Regions from separate parts of the Nordella sp. HKS 07 genome, predicted to be linked through region 3. Evidence: predicted binding sites of a transcription regulator. Region 3 holds the regulator's gene; each other region holds the start of a gene.
What was found. The regulator LexA, encoded in region 3, represses DNA repair genes until DNA is damaged. The targets are predictions, from matches to a motif close to TGTTCNNNNTGTGTTCNG.
Positions count from the first base shown of each region.

Region 1: dinB (DNA polymerase IV) is a predicted target of LexA. The motif match lies at 5,440-5,457, and genes of this name have one in related genera.
Region 2: G5V57_RS14030 (YifB family Mg chelatase-like AAA ATPase) is a predicted target of LexA. The motif match lies at 2,907-2,924, and genes of this name have one in related genera.

Region 1 is NZ_CP049258.1:384,415-391,894, forward strand. It holds gene G5V57_RS01830 (3-keto-5-aminohexanoate cleavage protein) at 1-272, opposite strand, end outside; gene G5V57_RS01835 (multidrug effflux MFS transporter) at 481-1,683, opposite strand; gene G5V57_RS01840 (TetR/AcrR family transcriptional regulator C-terminal domain-containing protein) at 1,870-2,529, shown strand; gene G5V57_RS01845 (DUF72 domain-containing protein) at 2,594-3,403, shown strand; gene G5V57_RS01850 (adenylate/guanylate cyclase domain-containing protein) at 3,474-5,204, opposite strand; gene dinB (DNA polymerase IV) at 5,488-6,735, shown strand; gene G5V57_RS01860 (VOC family protein) at 6,867-7,340, shown strand.
Region 2 is NZ_CP049258.1:2,969,798-2,977,277, forward strand. It holds gene G5V57_RS14010 (hypothetical protein) at 1-92, opposite strand, end outside; gene G5V57_RS14015 (sensor histidine kinase KdpD) at 195-1,568, opposite strand; gene G5V57_RS14020 (winged helix-turn-helix domain-containing protein) at 1,555-2,232, opposite strand; gene G5V57_RS14025 (hypothetical protein) at 2,528-2,767, shown strand; gene G5V57_RS14030 (YifB family Mg chelatase-like AAA ATPase) at 2,976-4,508, shown strand; gene G5V57_RS14035 (hypothetical protein) at 4,789-5,325, shown strand; gene G5V57_RS14040 (hypothetical protein) at 5,774-7,453, opposite strand; gene G5V57_RS14045 (hypothetical protein) at 7,466-7,480, opposite strand, start outside.
Region 3 is NZ_CP049258.1:5,816,823-5,824,302, reverse strand. It holds gene trpD (anthranilate phosphoribosyltransferase) at 1-776, shown strand, start outside; gene trpC (indole-3-glycerol phosphate synthase TrpC) at 781-1,575, shown strand; gene moaC (cyclic pyranopterin monophosphate synthase MoaC) at 1,572-2,048, shown strand; gene glp (gephyrin-like molybdotransferase Glp) at 2,053-3,258, shown strand; gene lexA (transcriptional repressor LexA) at 3,373-4,080, shown strand; gene G5V57_RS27385 (polysaccharide deacetylase family protein) at 4,231-5,103, shown strand; gene gatA (Asp-tRNA(Asn)/Glu-tRNA(Gln) amidotransferase subunit GatA) at 5,168-6,634, opposite strand; gene gatC (Asp-tRNA(Asn)/Glu-tRNA(Gln) amidotransferase subunit GatC) at 6,641-6,928, opposite strand; gene G5V57_RS27370 (GNAT family N-acetyltransferase) at 7,009-7,480, opposite strand, start outside.

The DNA of each region.
Region 1 (7,480 bases), 1.8 Mb from region 3:
CCCTGCCCGCCGCCCGTCGTGATGTTCACGATCGCATCGGTGCCCTGCTTGATCCGCGGCAGGAAATCCATGAACAGATCGGGCGACGGCGACGGCCGGCCATCCTTGGGGTCGCGCGCATGGAGATGCAGGATCGCCGCCCCGGCCTTGCCGGCTTCGACCGCCTGGCTGGCGATATCGGACGGCGTCACTGGCAGATGCGGCGACATTGACGGCGTGTGGATGGAGCCGGTGATGGCACAGGTGATGATGGCTTTGGATTTGGCGCGCATGAGGGTTCCCGAAGTGATTCAAGGGCCCAAGCTTCGCGATATTCGGGGATTTGTCAAAAGGGTGCTCAGGGGTGCCAAAAATCAAAGGGTCGCTTCAGGGATTTGTCATCCCTGGAGCGACCCTCGCCTCAGCTGGGGGACGGCTCCTGTTGCCGAGACTGCTGAATTAACAGCTCCAAGTGGTATTGGTTCCCATCGGAGGCACAATTCATTCGGCGGGAACATCGACGACCCTCCGTTGCCGCAGGATCGCCTCGGTCAGGACGAAGGTGATGAGGGCGCAGGCGGCGATGCCCACCACCATCGGAAATGCCGTTCCATCAACGAAGAGGCCGACAAGGGCAACAGCAACGGCGCCCGCCGCAAAATGCAAGGTGCCCATGAGCGCCGAAGCGGTGCCGGCGATCTCGCCATGATCCTCGAGCGCCAGCACCGCCGTGGTCGGAATAACAAGGCCCAGAAAGCCACAGCCGATGAACATCAACACCGCCAGCACATCGAGGCGATCGACCCCGACAGCGAACAAAGTGAAAAGGGCCGCAATGGAAACGAAATAGCCGACGACCGCCACGCGCACGACCCGTGTCAGACCGAAACGGTCGGCGAGCCTGCCGGTCATCTGCGACACCGCAAAGAACGACACCGCATTGATCGAGAAGAAGACGCTGTAGAGCGTTGGCGTGAGGCCGTAATGATCGATGAGCACGAAAGGCGAATTGGCGAGATAGACGAAGAAGCTCGCAATGCCGAAGCCGCCGATGAACGTGAGTGCCAGGAAATTGCCGTCGGCAAACAGCAGCCGATAGGCCGCGAGCGCGCTACCGACGCCGCTTTCGACGCGTTGTGCCTGCGGCCGCGTCTCCGGCAGCATGGTCGCGATCATGACGATGCCGAGGATCGCCGCCACCGTCACCACCCAGAACACGGCGCGCCAGTCGGCGAGCCCGATGACGATCGAGCCGGTGAGCGGCGCCAGGATCGGCGAGATGCTGAAGACGAGCATGAGCAGCGACATCATTCGCGCCGCCTCGATGCCGGTATGGAGGTCGCGCACGACCGCACGCGAGATCACCATGCCGGCGCAGGCCCCGATCCCCTGGATGAAGCGGAAGATGTTGAGCGTGGTGATGTCGGGTGCCAGCGCGCAGCCGATGCCGCCGACGGCGAAGAGCGTGAGCCCGATATAGAGCGGCAATTTGCGGCCGAACATATCGGAGAGCGGGCCGAAGACGAGCTGGAAGGCGCCGAAGGAGATGAAGAACAGCATCAGGCTCAGCTGCACCGACGTGATATCGGCATTGAGGCTCTGTCCGATGGTGGGCAGCGCCGGCAGATACATGTCGATGGCAAATGGCCCGATCGCCGAAAGCAGTCCCAGAATCACGGCATTGCGGATGAAATGCGTCTGCATGGCGTAGAGATCCCCCGTCGCGGGCCGCGCCGGCAGGCCGGCGCAACCTCGAAGTTATTGAATTCAATCAGAAATCACGGTCGCGCGAGGAGTCGGGGCAAGTGGGCGCGACTTCGCAAGACAGATTAGCCTAAATTATTGGACAGAGTTGTCAAAACTGTCAAGCCCCCCTATTATCCCTGCGACATGACAGAACTGGTCAGCACCATCGCAGGCTCCTCGCCCCGAACCCATGCCGCCAAGCGGCTCTCCATTCTCGACGCGGCGACCATGGTCTTCTGCCGGGATGGTTTCGCCAGCGCCAGCATCGAGACGATCGCCGCCGAGGCGGGCGTGTCGCGCCAGACCATCTACAATCACTACACGGACAAGGAGAGGCTGTTCACCGCGGTGGTCAAGGACATGACCGAACGCGCCAACGCCACTCTCTTCGCCACTCTCGCCGCCTTCCCCGAGCGGCCGGTGGATCTGGCCGCTGAACTTGTCGATTTCGCGGCGAAGCTCGCCTCCAACTGCCTGTGCAACCGCGACTGCATCATTCTGCGCAAGCTGATCCAGGCCGAGGGCGAACGTTACCCCGAGCTCTTCGCGCCCTGGCGCACGCTCGGCCCCGAGCGGGCCTGGGCGGCAATCGGTGCCCGCTTCGCCAAACTGCATCATCTGGGCTATCTCGAAATCGAGGATCCCGACATCGCGGCGCGCCAGTTTCAGGCTCTCGTCAATGCCGATCTCTATGTCGGCACGCTGCTGGGCGACAAGCCGACGGAGGCGCAGATCCGCGCCGCCGCTACCCAGGCGGTCAACACCTTCCTCAAGGCCTATGGCAAGACTGCTGCCAGACACTGACAGCAGACACCTCTAAAATCCTGTTGTAGTCTCACCGCCCGTTCCCAGTCCCGGAGATCATCGCATGGCCAAGTCCCCCACCGGAAAGATCCGCGTCGGCATCGGCGGCTGGACCTTCGAGGACTGGCGCGGCAGCTTTTACCCCAAAGGCCTGGCGCAGAAGCGCGAGCTCGAATATGCAAGCCGGCAGCTCACCGCGATCGAGATCAACGGCACCTATTACGGCAGCCAGAAGCCGGAGAGCTTCGCGCGCTGGCGCGACGAGACGCCCGAGGGCTTCGTCTTTTCGGTCAAGGGCACGCGCTTCAGCACCAACCGCCGCGTGCTGGCCGAGGCCGGCCAGTCGGTCGAACGTTTCATCACCAGCGGCATCACCCAGTTGAAAGAGAAGCTCGGTCCCATCAACTGGCAGTTCCTGCCGACCAAGCAGTTCGAGCCCGACGACTTCGAGGCATTCCTCAAGTTTCTTCCCGACACGCAGGACGGTCTGCCCTTGCGCCATGTGGTCGAGGTGCGCCATCCAAGCTTCAAGGTGCCGGAATTCATCGAGCTGTTGCGCAAATACAAGGTGGCGACAGTCTATACCGACAAGGAGAGCTTCCCCGAGATCGCCGATGTGACGGCGCCTTTCGTTTATGCCCGCCTGCAGCGCATGTCGGAGACAATCGAGACCGGCTATGCGCCCAAGGCGCTCGACGACTGGGCGAAGCGCGCCAAATCATGGGCCGAGGGTGGCGCACCCGGTGATCTCGAAACCATCGCCAAGCCGGAAGCGAAACCGCCCAAATCGCGCGACGTCTTCGTCTTCATGATCAACGGCTTCAAGCCCAAGGCGCCCGCCGCCGCGATGTCGCTGATCCAGAGGGTGAAATAGGGAGCGCGATCACCTGTGAGATGAGCCAGCGATTTAAGGTAGCCACAGCCGCCGCATATGCTTCCCCAAATTACTCTGGCAACCCGGCTTTGAGCAGCCCCGCGAGCAGATGCTCCCTGTCGTTAGGGAGTTTGTAGGCCTCTTTATCCGCAAGCCGACGCGCCGAAAACTCGGGAAACAACCTCAGCACCTCTGCGGCCGAAGCGTGCGCCTTCTCGTTCCGGACCCCATACGCGTGACAGGCGGCCACATAAGCGTGGGCCCAGGCCGGTAAGGCAGGCGCCCGACTGAATGCGGTCACGGCTTCATCATACTGACGGGCATTGAAATGCGCGACACCGATCATTCGCCACCACCAAGCGGGATTGAAATGCGGGTCGACGATCTTTGCCCGGCGATACCACTCGAATCCTTCCTGGGTTCGGCTCCAAAAGATGTGCAGATCTCCCATCCCAGTGAGATTCGCGGCGCTGTTTGGATTGAGCTCCATGGCGCGTCGGTAGTGATGCTCGGCCGACTCGAGTTCGCGAAGATTCAGGTAGACCCAGGAAAGGATCTGATGACTGTGACCATTCGTATCATCGAGCCGTACCGCTGTCTTGGCCACTTCGAGAGCCTGTTCGAGCGTTGCCTTCGAATCGGCGGGCTCACGGAACCAATCTTGAGCAAGCAGATAAGCGATCATGGCGTAAGCTCGTCCGAATCTCGGATCGAGCTCGATCGCCTTTTCGAACAATATGCGTGCTTCTCGCTCTGCGGCGATGTCTCCAGCGGGCAACGCCAGTCCACGCAGGAAGAAGTCATACGCCCTCATGCTGGTGGATTGCCGTTTGCCCTGCCCCGCACCCATAGCCTCAAGGCGCCCGACAAGAGTGCCAACCAGCGAACTGATAACTTGATCCAGGACGACAAAAATATCCTCCTGATCCCGGTCAAATCGCTCAGCCCAAAGATGGTTGCCGGACTCCGTGTCAATGAGTTGCGCGGTAATGCGAGTATAGCTGCCGAATTTTCGGACGCTCCCTTCAACAACATATTGTGCGCGCAGGGCCTGGCCGACGCGCTTCACATCGACGGCTTTCCCGCGATACTGGAATGACGTATTGCGCGCCACGACCGACAGCTCGTGAAAGCGCGAGAGTTCAGTGATGATGTCTTCGGTGATTCCGTCGCTGAAATAGTCCTGTTCGGGATCACGGCTCATGTTAAAGAAGGGGAGAACGGCGATGGTGGGCCTTTCGGACGAAGAGGGACGAGCTCCCAATGAAGGTGCGGCGCTCTTCCCGGCACTTACTCGAAACACCCTTACCGGCTTGGCAATGTTCTTGAGGGAATGTTCGCCGAGATCGTCCAACGTGGCGTCGATCTTGCCGCGCACCTGCTCATGAACGGCACGAGAGATTACGACTCCACCTGGCTCCGATAGCGTTTCGAGACGCGCGGCGATATTGACGCCGTCGCCATAGATGTCTTCCCCCTCATCGAGGACGTCGCCGAGATTTATACCGATCCGAAGGACGATCTGCCGGTCTCCAGCCACGTTCTCATTGGCTTCCGCCATTTTTCCTTGAAGCTCTAGCGCCGCGGCGACCGCATTGACGGCACTCCCGAACTCGACGAGGACACCGTCGCCCATGAGCTTGACAAGCCGGCCATCGTGCCGGCGCAAGACCACCTCGAGTATTGCCTTTTGCCAGTCCAGAAGCGCCGCTAGCGTTCCTGACTCATCCGCCTCCATGAGCCGACTGTAACCGACAACGTCGGCAACCAGAATCGCGACCAATCGGCGGTTAGCGATCATGTCTGCATCGCCCTGTTGCAGCAGTGGCTCCGGCGAAAATAACACGGGCGCGCGGCGGTGTCGAAGTGGGCAAATCCAGGCAGGATCGGAAATAAGGCCGCCGACAAGGGGCCGGGAGACCTGGGTCGGTTTCCGGAAAGCCCGGTTATCAGGACCTTGATCTCCGCAGGCTGCGCAGTGAGCGCTTGTGCCCTCATGCGACGGCTCGACGAAGTGGATTGACAGTCATTCCATCTGTTCTCATTATGTTCCAATTTGACTCAGCGCTGCGAAGGCTCCAGGAATGGAAAGTCCCGCCACGATCCTGCATGCCGATCTCGATGCCTTCTACGCCTCGGTGGAGCAACTGCTCGACCCGTCGCTCCGCGGCAAGCCGGTCGCGGTGGGCGGCGGCGTGGTGCTGGCGGCCTCTTATGAAGCGAAAGCCTTCGGGGTGAGGGGCGGCATGCCGGGACGCAAGGCCCGCGAACTTTGTCCCGGTCTCATTTTCGTCGGCGGCCATTTCAAGGATTATCAGCGGCTGGGCGACGCTGCGATCCGCGTGATCGGCGATTTCACGCCGCTCGTCGAGCGGATCTCGATCGATGAAGCTTTCGCCGACGTCAAAGGCTGCACGCATCTCTTCGGCCCCCCTGCCGAGATCGCCGAGGCGATCCGCCGGCGCGTGCGCCTGGAGCTGGGTCTTCCCATATCGGTCGGCGTGGCGCGCACCAAACATCTGGCCAAGATCGCCTCGCAAGTGGCGAAACCCGATGGGCTTGTCATCGTCGATCCCAACGCCGAGCTCGCCTTCCTGTATGATCTGCCGGTCGAGCTGATGTGGGGAGTGGGACCGGCCACACAGGCGCGGCTCGCAAGCCTCGGGATCACGACGATCGGCGCGCTCGCCAACACGCACAAAGGCGCGTTGGTGCGCTTGCTCGGGCCTGCCGCGGGCGAGAAACTCACCGCACTCGCCTGGAACCGTGACCCGCGCGAGATCAGGACGCACCACCGCGCCCAGTCAGCCGGCGCCCAATCGGCGCTCGGCAGGAAGCCCGCCGAGGAGCGTGTCTTCCGCCCAACTTTGCGCCATCTCGCCGACCGGGTCGCCACGCGATTGCGCTCAAAATCGCGTCCCGGCCGCACGGTCACGGTGCGCGTCCGCTTCGCCGATCTGCGCTCCGTCACGCGCTCGGTGACGCTCGACGCTCCGGTATCGGCGACCGCGATCCTCGCCGAGATCGCCGAGGATCTGATGCGCGGCGTGCTGGCCGATCATCCGCGGGAAACGGTCATCTCGCTGCTGGCGATCTCGGTATCGCATCTCGATGACCGCTCCTGGCTTCAACTCGAATTGCCCTTCGGTCTTGCCGACGAGAAGCGCCTGCCCGGCGCCAGGCCGGGCATGGCTCGTTTCCTGGCCGATCGCGCCATCGACAAAGTGCGCCAGCGCTTCGGCTGGGAAGCAGTCGGTTATGCTTCAGTTGCTCTTGGGCCACCGCGTTCGGTCCCCGATGATTTCCGGGAGCTTGCGGAGAAGGAGCTTTAGTCCTTACACTCGCATGGTGGGAACCGGATCGCCGGCTTCCGGAACTTTCTCCAGCATTTGGACGTTTCATCGAATGTGGCGGGGCTAGCACAGACGCTAAATCATCATCCGGATGACGAAGAGGACAAGCAATGGCCAAGAACACGATTTGCCTGTGGTACGACAAGGACGCCGAGGACGCGGCGCGCTTCTATGCGGGCGTCTTTCCCGACAGCAAGGTGGGCGCCACGCATCACGCACCCGGTGATTATCCCAGCGGCAAGAAGGGCGACGCGCTGGTGGTGGAATTCACCGTGGCCGGCATTCCCTGCATCGGCCTCAATGGCGGCCCCGCTTTCAAGCATAACGAAGCTTTCTCATTCCAGATCTCGACCGAAACCCAGGAAGAGACCGACCGCTATTGGAACGCGATCGTCGGCAATGGCGGGCAGGAAAGCGAATGCGGCTGGTGCAAGGACAAATGGGGCGTGTCCTGGCAGATCACGCCGCGGGTCCTGATGGAGGCCATGGCCGCCGGCGGTGCGGAAGCAAAACGCGCCTTCGACGCTATGATGACGATGAAGAAGATCGACGTCGCCGCGATCGAGAAGGCGCGGCGTGGCTGAGACAACAACGGGGAGCATGCTCCTATTCTCACGCTGAGGTGCCCGCCGAAGGCGGGCCTCGAAGCGCCCCTCAGGATAAAGCGCCCACGCCGCAGCATACTCTTCGAGGCTCCCCCGGCTCAAGGCCGGGGTCGCACCTC
Region 2 (7,480 bases), 2.8 Mb from region 3:
CCGGCAAGGGAGAGAACGGTGCCAAGGCAGGCCAGCGAGAAGAGGGCGGTCGCAAGGGCCACCCGGGACGCCTTGGCGGAGATGATTTCCATCGCTGCGATCCTCCGTGCGAAGAGAAGAGATGTGCCGAGGGTAGGAGCGCCAGTTTGCGGGCGGTTCGCTGGAATAATACGGATCGGTAAGCGCCCGATGAGCTATCTGCCGCCGTCCGCGGCCGGGAAATCCACGTTGACGGCGAGCCCCGGTGCGCGATCCTCGAGCCTGATCACCGCGCTATGCAGATCGGCGATGGCGCGCACGAGGCTGAGGCCGAGGCCGCTGCCGGACGTGCTGCGGCTCTTGTCGAGCCGATAAAGTCTCTGAAACACCTTGTCGTGCTCGTCCTTGGGAATGCCCGGCCCGTTATCGGCGACGGTCGCGACTACCAGGTCGCCGTCCCGCCTCACCGCCAGCTCGATTTGAGTGCCGCGCGGGCAATGGCGAAGGGAATTCTCGACCAGATTGGCGAAAAGCTGGGTCAGAAGCTCGGAGTCGCCATGAACCAGCCCGCCCGGACCTTGCAGCGTCTTGCGCACCGAAAGCGTCATTCCGTTGTCTTCAGCGACGTCGGCATAGATCTCGGCGATGGTGTCCATCACGCTGTCCAGACTAAGGTCGGCGAAACGCGCCTTGCGCGCTCCCGCCTCGATCTGGGCGATGCGCAGCAAGGCTTCGAAGGTCTCGTTGATCTGTCCGCTTTCCGCCAGGGCCTCGACGATCTCTCCCGAAACATCCTTACCCGCGGCCGCTTTTTCGTCAGCCGCCTCGAGGGTCATCTGCAGGCGGTTCAGCGGAGTCTTCAGATCATGCGCGATGTCGCTCGAGACCTGCCGCATGCCGTCCACCAGCGCCGACAGGCGATCGAGCGCGGCATTGACCTGCGCCGACACGCCGTCGATGTCGTCGCCATTGCCGATCAGGGGAATGCGCGCGGCGAGCCGGCCTTGCGAGACCTCGCCCATGGTGTGGGCGATCGCATCCAGCCGGCGCTGCAGGCGCAAAGCGAGGAGCGCGCCCGCCGCCACGGCGAGGCAGCTGATGATCACCGTCGCCCAGCCAAAGCCCTTCAGCATGATGCCTTCCAGCGCTTCGGTCCGCGAGACGCCGAGCGCCACGGTCAGGCTGTTGTCCCCCACCTTGCCGGAATAGGCCCGGTAGCTGCTTCCTTCCGGCACGCCGGTCGTCCGGTCATCGATGATGGAAAACCCCGCCGGCACATCGCTTACCGTCAGATTTCCCGCCAGATGCTCACCCTTGGCACCGGTCAAGGAGAAAAGCTGCTCCTTCCCGGGCACCAGCCGGCTGTGGCTGTCGACCGCGGCGACGAGATCTTCGAGGTCGCCGCCGGCATAGGTGGCGGAAATCACCGAAAAGGCTTCGTGCGCCGCCGCATCGAGGCGAGCTGACAGATCGGCGCGCATCAGCTGATAAACGATCAGGCCGGACAGGAGAAAGACAAGGACGACGAGGAATGCGAAGCTCAGGGCCAGCCGGAACGGCGTGCTGCGCCACAGGTCAAGACGGCGCATGCAAGCTGTAGCCTACATTGCGTACGGTATGGAGGAGCGATGTTGCGAAAGGCTTGTCGATCTTCGCCCGCAACCGGCTGATATGGGTCTCGACGACACTGGTCTTGGGATCGAAATTAAGATCCCAGACCCGCTCCAGCAGCATGGTCCGGGTGATGATCCGCCCCTCGCCTTGCATTAGGACCTCGAGCAGCCTGAATTCACGCGGCTGAAGCTCGATCGCATGGCCCTGCCGCGTCACCCGGCGCTTGATCAGGTCCATTTCGAGATCGGCGACGCGCAGCATGGATTTCTGTTTCAGCGGGGGCGGTCGGCGGCCGAGCGCATTGACGCGGGCGAGCAGCTCCGAGAAGGCGAAAGGCTTGACCAGATAGTCGTCGCCGCCCGCTTCCAGCCCTTCGACCCGGTCGTCGATGCCGCCGACCGAGGTGAGGAACAGGACCGGCGCCTTGACGCCCGCCGCGCGTGCTGCCTTGACCATCGACAGGCCGTCCAACCCCGGGATCATGCGGTCGGCCACGATCACGTCGTAACCGTTCTGCGTCGCGGCAAACAGCCCGTCACGACCATCGGCCAGGCAGTCGCAGACATGCCCGGCCTCGGTCAGCCCACGGACGATATAGGTGGCGGTCTTTTGGTCGTCCTCGACGATTAGCAGCCGCATGGCCGTATTCGCTCTCGATCACCTCGCATGCGCGGGTGAAATTACCACCGCAAGAGCGAAAATAGTAGGCCGGGAATGGCGGGCTGGTCGGCGGTGAATGCCGCGGCCGCGCCGTCTTCGTCGCTTTTCCTCAGGCTCATATGGACGACGGCCGCCACTCGGAACTTGATCTGGAAGCCCTTGCCCGGTAACTGGGACAGACCTTTCCTGCCCCAGGCTGGCGCGGCTCATCGAAGAGAACGGCCGCGAAATTCTCGCCATCGCCTATCCGCTGCGGCACGAGGATTTCTCGAGGTTGCAGGAAGCGAGCGCGAAACGTGGCGCGAAACTTGTCGTGGTGACCCTGGAGGTGGTTCTGGAGGACCGCGGTTCGCGCGCGCTCGATGACGAAGAGCGCGTGCGCATCCGCGAGATATATGAGGAAGGCTATGCCAGCCGCGACTTCAGCGACATGATCGTCACGGATGTGCAAAATCCGGCCGCCATGGCGTGCCGGATCGCGGCTGCTGTATTTCCCGCGCCAAACCTCCCTTAGCGAGGTTCGATTTGACGAGATCAAATTTGGTTCGAAATAAGAGGGTCCGGATTATCGTCGTCTCCACTATTCGGCGCCTATATCCAAAACAGGCGGCTTTATTGGTGCATTAAGCCAACAAAATGCGCGACAAGCAGTTCGTTCTTTAAATGTTCTTGATCTTTCCGTTGTGGCAGGTTATCCTCTGAAAGCTTGAGAGGGGGCGTTCATGACGGCGCGTGCAACGACGGTCGCCTTTCAGGGCATCGAGGCGGTGCCGGTCGATGTCCAGGCCCAGTTCCTGGCGGGCCAGGTTCAATTCAACATCGTGGGCCTTGCCGACAAGGCGGTGGTGGAAAGCCGCGAAAGGGTGAGGGCGGCGCTCTTCGCCGTGGGCCTGGCGCTGCCGGGCAAGCGGCTCGCCGTCAATCTCTCACCCGCCGATCTGCCCAAGGAAGGCAGCCATTATGACCTGCCGATCGCTCTCGCGGTGCTCGCCGCTCTGGGCGTGCTGCCGCAGGATTTCCTCAACCGCTATATGGTGATCGGCGAGATGGGCCTCGACGGGGCGCTCGGCGCCGTGACCGGGGCACTGCCCGCCGCGATCGCCGCCAATGCGCGAGGGCTGGGTCTGATTTGCCCGCGAGCCTGCGGCCCCGAGGCAGCCTGGGCGGGGGAGGAAGTCGATATCCTCAGTCCACAGACGATCATCCAGATCCTCAACCATGTGAAAGGCGCCCAGGTCCTGTCGCGCCCCAAGCCGGGGATTGCCGAGGCGCAAAGCCGCTTGCCCGATCTGAGAGACATCAAGGGCCAGGAAGCCGGCAAGCGCGCGCTCGAGGTCGCGGCAGCTGGATCGCACCATCTGCTGATGGTCGGGCCGCCCGGCGCCGGCAAGTCCATGCTGGCGCAGCGCCTGCCCTCGATCCTGCCGCCGATGGACGCGCGCGAGATGCTGGAAACGAGCATGATCGCATCTCTGGCCGGTGAATTGCCGGACGGCAAGGTCACCCGCAAGCGGCCCTTCCGCTCGCCCCATCATTCGGCCAGCATGCCGGCGCTTGTCGGCGGGGGCTTGCGCGCCAAGCCGGGCGAGATTTCGCTCAGCCACCACGGCGTGCTGTTCCTCGACGAATTGCCGGAATTTCAACCGCGCGTGCTCGAGGCCTTGCGCCAGCCGCTTGAAACCGGCGAGACGCAGGTCGCGCGGGCCAACTATCACGTGACCTATCCGGCGCGTTTCCAACTGGTCGCCGCGATGAATCCGTGCAGATGCGGCATGGCGGGCGAGCCCGGCCATGTTTGCGCAAAGGGGCAACGCTGCGCGAGCGATTATCAGGCGCGCCTGTCGGGGCCGCTCATCGACCGTCTCGACATCCAGATCGAACTCGGCGCGGTGCGCGCTGCCGATCTGGCGCGTCCATCGCCGTCCGAAGGCAGCGCCGAGGTGGCGGCCCGCGTCGCCGAGGCGCGTGACCGTCAACGCGCCCGCTTCGCAAAATTGGGCTTGCGCCATCTCGCCACCAATGCCGAGGCCGACGGCCAGGTGCTCGATGAGATCGCCACACCCGACCAGGCGGGCCTGCGCATCCTGCAGGAGGCTTCCGATCAGATGATGTTGTCAGCGCGCGGCTATCACCGTGTGCTCCGTGTCGCCCGCACGCTCGCCGATCTCGATCGCCAGGACCGCGTCGGCCGCATTCACATCGTCGAGGCGCTCAGCTACCGCCAGAAGCTCGCCGCCTTCCGCCAGGCGGCGTAAGGGTGGTCGCATCATTGTTGCTTGGGCTGCTGGCACCAGCTGATTCAGTAAGCAAGAAGAGCCGCCTGCAACAACTGCATTAGCTGAAAGGCGGGCAATATCACGAAAACTCTAGTGGGATAACCTAGCACAGGCGCAGACACATAGGTGTGCTTGTATCGGTACATTCCGGGTGGTAAGCATAAGTAACGTGGACGTGCATTATGCGTGCGGGCCAATCAGCATCATCAGTTTGATTCTGGCGCACTGCCATTCGCGATCAAGAAGCTGGATGAGCTTCGTGAACAACGTGACATTAGAAGCAAGTACGACACAACTGGGCTGGCGTTTCGGCATTGGCGTAGCCCTGATAGTTGGTGGCTACGTTGCACTGGCGCTGATACCACTTGTGACCAATTCCAATTTGCACCTGGGCGTCAAGACATCGCTTTCGGGACTTCTTGCGATCACGCCGTTTCTCTCGAAAATCGCCGCGGTAGCCGTGATGGGCAAATCGGGTTTTAATCTGGTCAAGCAATATGTGGCCAGATTCTTCGGACGCATTTGGCAAGATCGAGTAAGCCGAACCCGCTATCGCTTTGGGATTGCCTTGTTCGCACTATCGATCATGTTCCAGTTATTGTTTCCGTATTTTCCCGGCATTTTCGTGGACTGGAAATCCAACGAGCTCTTGTGGAGTATCGTCGGTGACGTGGGGATCATCGTGAGCCTTATCATGCTTGGCGGCGAATTCTGGAACAAAGTAATGGCGCTTTTCAGCTACGATGCGAGAGTCGTGGTCGCGACCGACAGCACAACGACTACACGTCCAACCTAGGAACGATGAGGATCATGCAGGATGCAGAGGGTTCCACGATTGAACCGTGAAACCTCGCGGCGGTGATCGGGTTACACTAATTGTTGCCGCGATGGCGACTACATCATTTCCGGGGGCACACCCAGAGTCCCGCTGTGATCTGATTCCGGCACGGCCCATGCCTCCCCCCTCCAATCTATCATCTGAAGCGCAAGGCCAGGCGTCTGTCGCGGGACAAGAGCACCGCCCTCCATGCGGCGCTCGATCATGTCGCCGCGGGCGAGGGCTTCACAAGCTGGAGCCTGCTGGCGGCCAAAGGCCCGGCGCGTGTGTCGCCTGCCGATCTGCTCGCGCGCCTGAAGTCTGGCGATTTGTGCTGGTCGGCGCGCGACCCGGTCACGGCAAGACCTCTGGCGCTCTTCGACAAGAGCTGTTTCCTGCATAAAGGCGAAGTCCGATTCCACCAATCTTAGTTGAGCGTCATCTCCACGGTGCGCTCTTCGCCGATGCCGAGCTCGATGTTGGTTTGCGCCTGACGCCCCTCCGAATCGAGCGCGATCACCCGCCATCTGCCGGCGCTGAGGATCGACGCCGCGTCGCCCGATGATCCGACTTCGTAAACAGGCGACGCGGCGGGCAGGCCCGCCGCATCGAGCGCGAAGACCGAATAGACGATATTGGCCGCGGGCTCGCCGCTCGCCGGTATGGCGCGTGCCGTGAGGCGTGCACCGCCGAGATCGATGGCGAGGGGCATCTTGCTGCCGGGCGACACCTGGATATCCTGCTCCACCGTCACCGTCCCGCTCTTGAGGATGAGGCGCCAGCGCCCCGGCGGCAAGGGCACGGTAGGGGCCGCTTCCTGGATCTCGAGGGCCTTCGTCTCACCGACGGTGCCGATGGGCTGAAGTGTCCAGAAAGCATCGCGCCAATCCTCGAGCGGCTGAGCTTGCGGCCCGAGCCGCGCCGACAGCATCAGCTCGCCGCCTTTGACTACGATACGGGCGACGCGCTCCTCATCTGCGCGCACGTCGGCGCTTCCTTTCACCTCGCTCCCGGCGATAGACAGGAAAACGGGATATGTGCCCTCCTGCAGGACGAGACGCGGCCGCGTCTGTCCCTCTATGCTTTGCGCCTTGTCGCCGTCGCCGACACGCCAGGCGAGCAAGGTCGCGTCATCGATCGGCTGCTGCACATCGCCATCGAGCACCGCTTCCAGCACGACCGTGCCGAGCTTGAAATCGAGCGTCACGGCTTGCGGCGCCCCCGGCGTTACGGTGGCGAGCGCCGTGCCGGCGAGCCCTTTGAGCCGGGCACCGATCTTGTATCGGCCGGGCGCCAAGAGGAGCGACGGGCGGGCGAGCGAGGGAATGTCGGCCTTGCCCTGGCCGTCGAGGGGCTCGAGCGTCCACTTCACGCCGGCCGCTTCGAGATCGCTGAACGGCGCCGCTGATTTGCTCGCCGCCAAAGTCAGGTCGAGGCGGCCGGCTCCCACTTTGATCTCGAAAGCCTGCCCCTCCGCGTCCGTGACGGTGAAGCTCGCATCGCCTTGTGCATTGGCGGCCTCGGCGGTGGCCTTGTAGGTGCCGGGGACGAGGTCGAGCGACAGGCCGCGGCTCTCGCCCGCATAGACGGTATCCTGTTTCTCATTGCGGACCGTCCAGCGCACCGGCGCGTCGACGATCGGGCCTGAGCCTTCGATCACGGCGGCGAGGCCGATGCGCTGGATGCGCGGCGGCTCGGGCTGCGGCACCGGCTGTTGCTCCGGTGCGGGTTGCGGCGGCGGCGTGGTGGCGATCGTCTCGGTGATGGTGGATAAATTATCCGCCAGCTGTCTCGCGGTGCCGGCGTCGAAGAACCTGCCTTGCGCATTCTCGGCGATGCAGGAAAGTTGCGCCGCCTCGCCTTTGGCCAAACCGAAACCCACCACATGGATGGTGAGCGCCGGATTGGCCCGTTTGAGATCGCGCGCCACGGCGCAAGGATCAGCGCTGCAGGTCTCGATTCCGTCGCTGACGAGAATGATGGTGCCGCCGCCATCGGCCGGCAAAAGGGAAGCTGCCTGGCGCAGCGATTGCGAGATCGGCGTCTTGCCGCGCGCTCTGAGGCCTTTCAATTTGGCGGCCACCTTGTCGGCCGCGATCGGGGCCATGTCGATGAGCGTCTAGATATCGGCGCA
Region 3 (7,480 bases):
TGGGGACCGGCGGCGATGCATCGGGCTCCTACAACATCTCGACCTGCGCGGCCTTCGTCACCGCCGGCGCCGGGCTCAAGATCGCCAAGCACGGCAACCGGGCGCTGTCGTCCAGGTCGGGCTCGGCCGATGTGCTGATGGCGCTCGGCATCAAGATCGACCTCACGCCGGCTCAGATCAGCCACTGCATCGACGAGGCCGGCTGCGGCTTCATGTTCGCGCCGGCGCATCACGTCTCGATGAAGCATGTCGGACCGTCCCGGGTCGAGCTCGGTACGCGGACGATATTCAACCTGCTGGGTCCCCTATCCAATCCGGCGGGCGTCAAGCGCCAGGTCACCGGTGTCTTTGCCAGAGCCTGGGTCGAGCCCCTCGCCCATGTGCTCAACAATCTGGGCTCGGAGCGCGCCTGGATCTGCCATGGCGAAGGCGGCTTCGACGAGATCGTGCCGTCGGGAACCACCTGGATCGCCGAACTTAAGGACGGCAAGGTCACTTCGACCGAGATCACGCCGGAAGACGTCGGCATCGCCCGCTCTTCCGCCGCCGATCTCAAAGGCGGTGACGCGGCCCAGAATGCCGAAGCGCTCAGAGGCGTATTGGAAGGCCAGAAGAACGCCTTTCGCGACGCGGCCGTCATGACGGCCGCCGCCGCGCTGCTCGTTGCCGGCAAAGCGAAGGATTTGAAGGACGGCGTGGCGCAGGCGCAAAAGTCCATCGATAGCGGCGGTGCCGGAAGCGTCCTGGAGAAGCTCGTCAAGGTATCGAACGGGTAGAGTGATGGCCACCATTCTCGACAAGATCGCCGCTTACAAGCGCGAAGAGGTCGCCAAGGCAAGAGCCGAGGTCGGCGAGCGCGAGCTCGACGTGATGGCGCTCGACGCGCCGCCGGTGCGCGGCTTCGCGGCGGCGCTCGAGGCGAAGATTGCGCAAGGCCAGTGGGCGCTCATCGCCGAAATCAAGAAGGCCAGTCCGTCCAAGGGACTGATCCGGCCCGACTTCAATCCGCCACAGCTGGCGATGGCCTATGAGGATGGCGGGGCCGCCTGCCTCTCCGTGCTCACCGACGCGCCCTCCTTCCAGGGCGCGCCGGAATATTTGGGCGCGGCGCGCGCGGTCACGCAGCTTCCCGCCTTGCGCAAGGATTTCATGCTCGATCCCTATCAGGTTGCGGAAGCACGCGCCTGGGGCGCGGACTGCATCCTCCTCATCCTGGCGATGATCGACGATGCGCTCGCCTGTGAGCTCGAGGCGGCCGCCTTCGACTGGGGCATGGATGTGCTGGCGGAAGTCCATGACGAGAAGGAGCTCGAGCGTGCGCTGAAGCTTTCGACGAAGCTCATCGGCATCAACAACCGCAGCCTCCACACTTTCGAGACGACGCTGGCGACGACCGAGCGCCTGGCGCCCATGGTGCCGAAGGACCGGCTGATCGTCGGCGAAAGCGGACTCTTCGCGCCCGGCGATCTCGACCGGCTCTCGCGGGCCGGCGTCAATGCCTTCCTCATCGGCGAGAGCCTGATGCGGCAGGAGGATGTCGCCGAAGCAACCCGTGCTATCCTGAAGCGGACATGAGCAAGCTCACCCATCTCGACGACAAGGGCCACGCCCGCATGGTCGACGTCTCGGCCAAGGACGTGACGACGCGCCTCGCCACCGCGCGCGGCCGCATCGCCATGAATGCCGAGACATTGGCGATGATCACCGAAGGCCGCACCAAGAAGGGCGATGTGCTGGCGGCGGCGCGCATCGCCGGCATCATGGCGGCCAAGAAGACCCACGAGCTCATCCCGCTCTGCCATCCGCTGCTGATTTCGGGCGTCACGGTCGATTTCACGCCCGACGCCAAGGCTTCGGCCATCGAGGTCGAGGCCACCGTCAAGGTCGAGGGCAAGACCGGGGTCGAGATGGAGGCGCTCACCGCCGTGTCGGTCGCCTGCCTCACCATCTACGACATGTGCAAATCGGCCGACCGCGCCATGCGCATCGGCGATATCCGCCTCATCGAGAAGTCCGGCGGCAAGTCCGGCCATTTCACCGGAGACTGACAAAATGGCGCTCATGCCGGTCGGCGAGGCCAAGGACCGCATCCTGAAAGGCGCCAGGGCGCTGTCGCGCGAGACTGTCCGGTTGCATGAATGCGCCGGCCGGGTGCTCGCCGCCGATATCAAGGCCAGGCGCGACCAGCCCCCCTTCCCGGCTTCCGCTATGGACGGCTATGCGGTGCGCTTTGCCGATGTCACCGCCGTTCCTGCCCGGCTCGCGGTGATCGGCGCCGCCCCGGCCGGTCACGGCTTCGCGGGCACGGTCAAGTCCGGCCAGGCGGTGCGGATTTTCACTGGGGCGCCGGTGCCCAAGGGCGCCGACACGGTGGTCATCCAGGAGAGTACCGAAGCCGCAAATGACCATGTCGACATCACCGTGGCCGCCAAATTCGAGGGCCAGCATATAAGGCGCAAGGGCCTAGACTTTGCCAGGGGCCAGGACGTGCTCCGCAGAGGGACCCTTCTCGGGGCCCGCGAGATCGGACTGGCCGCAGCAATGAACTGGCCCGAGCTTCCGGTCACGAAGCGGCCGAGGGTCGCAATTTTCACGACCGGCGATGAACTGGTTTCCCCCGGCAACATGCCCAGGGCCGACCAGATCGTTTCCTCGAACAGCTTCGCTCTCGTGGCCTTTGTTCGCCGCTATGGCGGCGATGCGATCGACCTGGGCATCGTCCCGGACAATATCAAAGCCATTTCCAGGGCCGTCCGGAAGGCGGCCGGCGCAGATATCCTTCTGACGACCGGTGGCGCCTCGGTCGGGGATCACGACCTTGTACAGGCTGCCCTCAAGGCAGAGGGAATAGAGCTCGATTTCTGGAAAATCGCGCTCCGGCCCGGGAAACCGCTCATGTTCGCCCGCAAGGGCCGGCAACGGATTCTGGGCCTGCCGGGCAATCCCGTCTCAGCGTTCGTCTGCGCGCGGATTTTCCTCAAACCGCTGCTTCTCACCCTGCTCGGTCTTCCGCCGACCGACGACATCGTCAAGGCCCGGCTTGGATGCGATCTGCCGGCCAATGATCTGAGACAGGATTATCTTCGCGCCCGGGTCGCGCGCCGCAGCGATGGCGCTTACGAAGCCACCCCCCTGGCGGTTCAGGACTCGTCGATGCAGCGCGCCCTCACCGAGGCGCAGGGCCTCATCGTCCGGCCGCCTTTCGCCCCGGCCGCGTCCTCAGGCGACCTTATCGACCTGTTGCCGCTCGATTTTTGAACGACCGACCAGTTTCAGCTTGCCGAACCAAACGGGAACGCTTATTCTCGTTTTGTATTTGTTCCGATTCTTGCTGATCGACTTCCCCGGAACGTTCTTTGAACAGGTCACGCCATGCTGACACGCAAACAACTGGAACTTCTCCTTTTCATCAACGAGCGGCTTAAGGAAGACGGCGTGTCCCCCTCTTTCGAGGAGATGAAGGAAGCGCTGAACCTGCAGTCCAAATCCGGCATCCACCGGCTGATCCTCGCGCTCGAGGAGCGCGGCTTTCTCCGCCGCATGCCCAACCGGGCGCGGGCGCTCGAAGTCATGAAACTGCCGGACGCCCACAGCCCCAGCCTCTTGACAGCCAAACGGCCGGGCTTCAGTCCCAATGTCATCGAAGGCAATCTCGGCAAGGTGAAGCCGATCCCGCATGCCGGCAGTGGCGCGCCGCGGGCGGCCATTGTGCCGGTGATGGGCCGGATCGCCGCCGGCGTCCCCATCTCGGCCATCCAGGATCACTCGCACAATATCACCGTGCCTCCCGAAATGCTGGGCTCGGGCGAGCACTTCGCGCTCGAGGTCAAGGGCGACTCGATGATCAATGCCGGCATCTTCGACGGTGACACGGTGCTCATCCGCAAGGGCGACAGCGCCACCAATGGCGACATCGTCGTGGCGCTCGTCGACAATGAGGAAGCGACGCTGAAGCGGATCCGCAAGAAGGGCGATTCGATTGCGCTCGAAGCCGCCAATCCGGCTTACGAGACGCGTATCTTCGGCCCCGATCGCGTGAATGTGCAGGGCCGCCTCGTCGGACTCATCCGCAAATATTGATCTCTGTCCATTCTGGGCGGACGTGACAAGCCGGGCGCAATCCGCCCGGCTCTTTTTTGTCCAACGGCATGGGCATGCGCCGAGACCGCTTGAATCCGATTATTACTTAGAGGAATGTTTATTCCCGGTCACCGAGAAGCGGAGACGTGCATGAAGATGGCCTTCACGCTTGATGACCTGCCCCTCTGGCCTATGTCCTATCCCCCGCCGGGCTATTCTGCCGCCGGAATAGTCGAGGACATCAAGGCGGCGCTCGACCGTCACAAGATCAAAGGCGTATATGCCTTCGCCAACTCATGGTCCCTCATCAAGCACCCGGAATTCAGCGCGATTATGGATGGCTGGGTTGCCGACGGCCATCACGTCGCGAACCATACGCACAGTCACATCGAACTGAACGACGTCTCCGCTGAAACCTATATGGAGGACATCGATTTGGGAGAACGCTGCCTGATGCCATGGCTGGCAACGGCGCCGAAACGCTATTTCCGGCACCCACTATGTTACTGGGGTGACACAGAGGAAAAGCGCGATACGCTGCGCAACTTTCTCGCCGCGCAGAACTACGAGACGGCAGAGGTCACGAGCTGGCTTTACGAGTGGCGCTGGAACCGGGCCTATCTCAACTGCCGCGAGCAGGGCTATCATGAGGGAACGGCTCTTGTCCGGCGGACATTTCTGGAGTTTTCGCTGGCGCAGCTGCGCTATGACAATCTGAGCGCGCGCCGGTGGTTTGGACGGGAAATCACAGGCATCACGCTCGGACACACCTTGCCGTTTTTCGCCGATATCGCCGATGAGCTGTTCGGTCAGTTGATCAACGAGGGCGTGGAGTTTGTGCCGCTCGAGGAGGCAATGGCCGATCCGGCCTATGCAGCTGTGGCGAGCGTGCCGTCCGGCAAGTTCCTGGTCTATCAGCAGAAGCTGGCGGAAGCCGCGGGAAGACCCATCGCGATGATCGAGCCCGATTATCTCGCGCTATTCGAGACGATCACGCATATGGGGGCCGGCCGGAGCGGATAGCGTCGCATCAAACCTCATGCCGGCTGGGGGATCGAATGCCTCTCATCCCCCGCAGCGGATGAGGTCACCACCATTTCGGCGCTTCGAACTTTCCGGCCGCTTCCTCGATGGCATGGCCGACCTGGAACAACGTCTTTTCGTCGAAGGGCTTGCCGATGAGCTGCAGCCCCATGGGAAGTCCCTGCTCCGACAGGCCGCCCGGCACCGAGATGCCCGGCAAGCCCGCCATGTTCACCGTCACGGTGAAGATATCATTCAGATACATCTGCACCGGATCGGTGATCTCGCCGGGCGCGAAGGCCGGGCTCGGCGTCGCCGGGGTGAGCACCACGTCCACCTTGTCCCAGGCTTTGTCGAAGTCCTGCTTGATCAAGGTACGGACTTTCTGGGCGCGCACATAATAGGCATCGTAGTAGCCGGCCGAGAGCACATAGGTGCCGATCATCACGCGGCGCTGCACTTCGCGGCCGAAGCCCTTGGCGCGGGTATTCTCATACATCGACAGGATGTCGTCGCCCGGCACGCGCAGGCCATAGCGCACGCCGTCATAGCGGGCGAGATTGGACGAGGCTTCCGCCGGCGCCACGATGTAATAGGCCGGCAGTGCGTATTTGGTGTGCGGCAACGAGATCTCGACGATCTCGGCGCCCTGCTCTTTCAGCCACCTGGCGCCTCTGTCCCACAAAGCATCAATCTCGGCCGGCGTGCCGTCGACGCGGTATTCCTTCGGGATGCCGACACGCAGTCCCTTGATCGGCTTGCCGATGACGGCCTCGTAATCCGGAACCGGATGGTCGACCGACGTCGTGTCCTTGGCATCGACGCTCGCCATGGACTTGAGCAGGATCGCCGCGTCGCGCACATCGCGTGCGATGGGTCCCGCCTGGTCGAGCGACGAGGCGAAAGCAACGACGCCCCAGCGCGAGCAGCGGCCATAGGTCGGCTTGATGCCGACGGTGCCGGTGAAAGCGGCGGGCTGACGGATCGAGCCGCCGGTATCGGTGGCGGTGGCGCCGGCGCAGATATGCGCGGCAACCGCCGAAGCGGAGCCGCCGGACGATCCGCCCGGCACCAGAGCCGCATTGGAATTCTTGCGGCGCCAGGGGTTGATCACATTGCCGTAGTAGCTCGTCTCGTTCGACGAGCCCATGGCGAACTCGTCCATGTTCAGCTTGCCCAGCATCACGGCGCCGTCGCGCCACAGATTGGTGGTGACGGTCGATTCATAAGTCGGCTTGAAGCCGTCGAGCACATGGCTCGCCGCCTGGGTATGGACGCCTTTGGTGGCGAAGAGATCCTTGATGCCGAGCGGTATGCCTTCGAGGGTCCCCGCCTCACCCTTGGCGATCCGGGCGTCGGAAGCAGCCGCCATGGCGCGCGCCTGATCCGGCGTTTCGACGACATAGGCGTTGAGGACGCGCGCCTTGGCCATCGCGTCGAGATACGCATCGGTCAATTCGCGCGCCGAGAAGGACTTCTTCTTCAGGCCGTCACGGGCGGCGGAAATGGTCAGGGAGGTAAGATTGGTCATCGAGAATTATTCCACCACTTTCGGAACCATGAAGAACTCGTCTTCGGCCGCGGGGGCATTTTGCGTCACTTGCTTGGCATAATGGCCGTCGGTCACCACGTCCTGGCGCTTTTTCATCTTCATGGCGACGACGGAGGTCAAAGGCTCGACGCCCGCGACGTCAACCTCGTTCAGCTGTTCGATCCAATGCAGGATCGAATTGAGCTCGCCTTCGAGGCGCGGCACATCCTCCTCGCTCACCTTGATGCGCGCCAGATGCGCGATACGCCGCACGGTTTTCTGATCGACCGACATGTTTCAACTCTTCTGGAAAACAGGGGCGCTCAATAACACCCGCTCACCCGACCTGCAACCCGGGGCCGGCTAGGGCCTTCTCAGCCGCCTAGCGGGCTCTTCTGCCGCCCTTGCGCATCGAAATTCTCATCATGGAGCCAGGCTTGGAATCTGGCCGCCATGGCCGGCCACTCCTTGTCGATCATCGCATACCAGGCCGTGTCGCGGTTGCGGCCCTTGACGATCAGATGCTGGCGGAAAATGCCCTCATAGGTGAAGCCGAAGCGCTCGGCCGCCTTGCGGGACGGCGCATTCATGGAATGACATTTCCATTCGAGACGGCGTACGCCCAGATCGTCGAAACAGTGACGCATCATGAGGAAAATGGCTTCCGTCGCCTCGCGGGTGCGCTGCAAGGCGGGCGCCATCCAGATATGGCCGATCTCGATCACGCCATTCGCCTTATCGAGCCGCATGAAAGCGCCCATGCCGGCGGCCTTGCCGGTGTCACGGCGAATGAAGGCGTAGAACCATGGGTCGCGGCTCTCCTCCTGCTTCGCGAGCCAGGCCTCG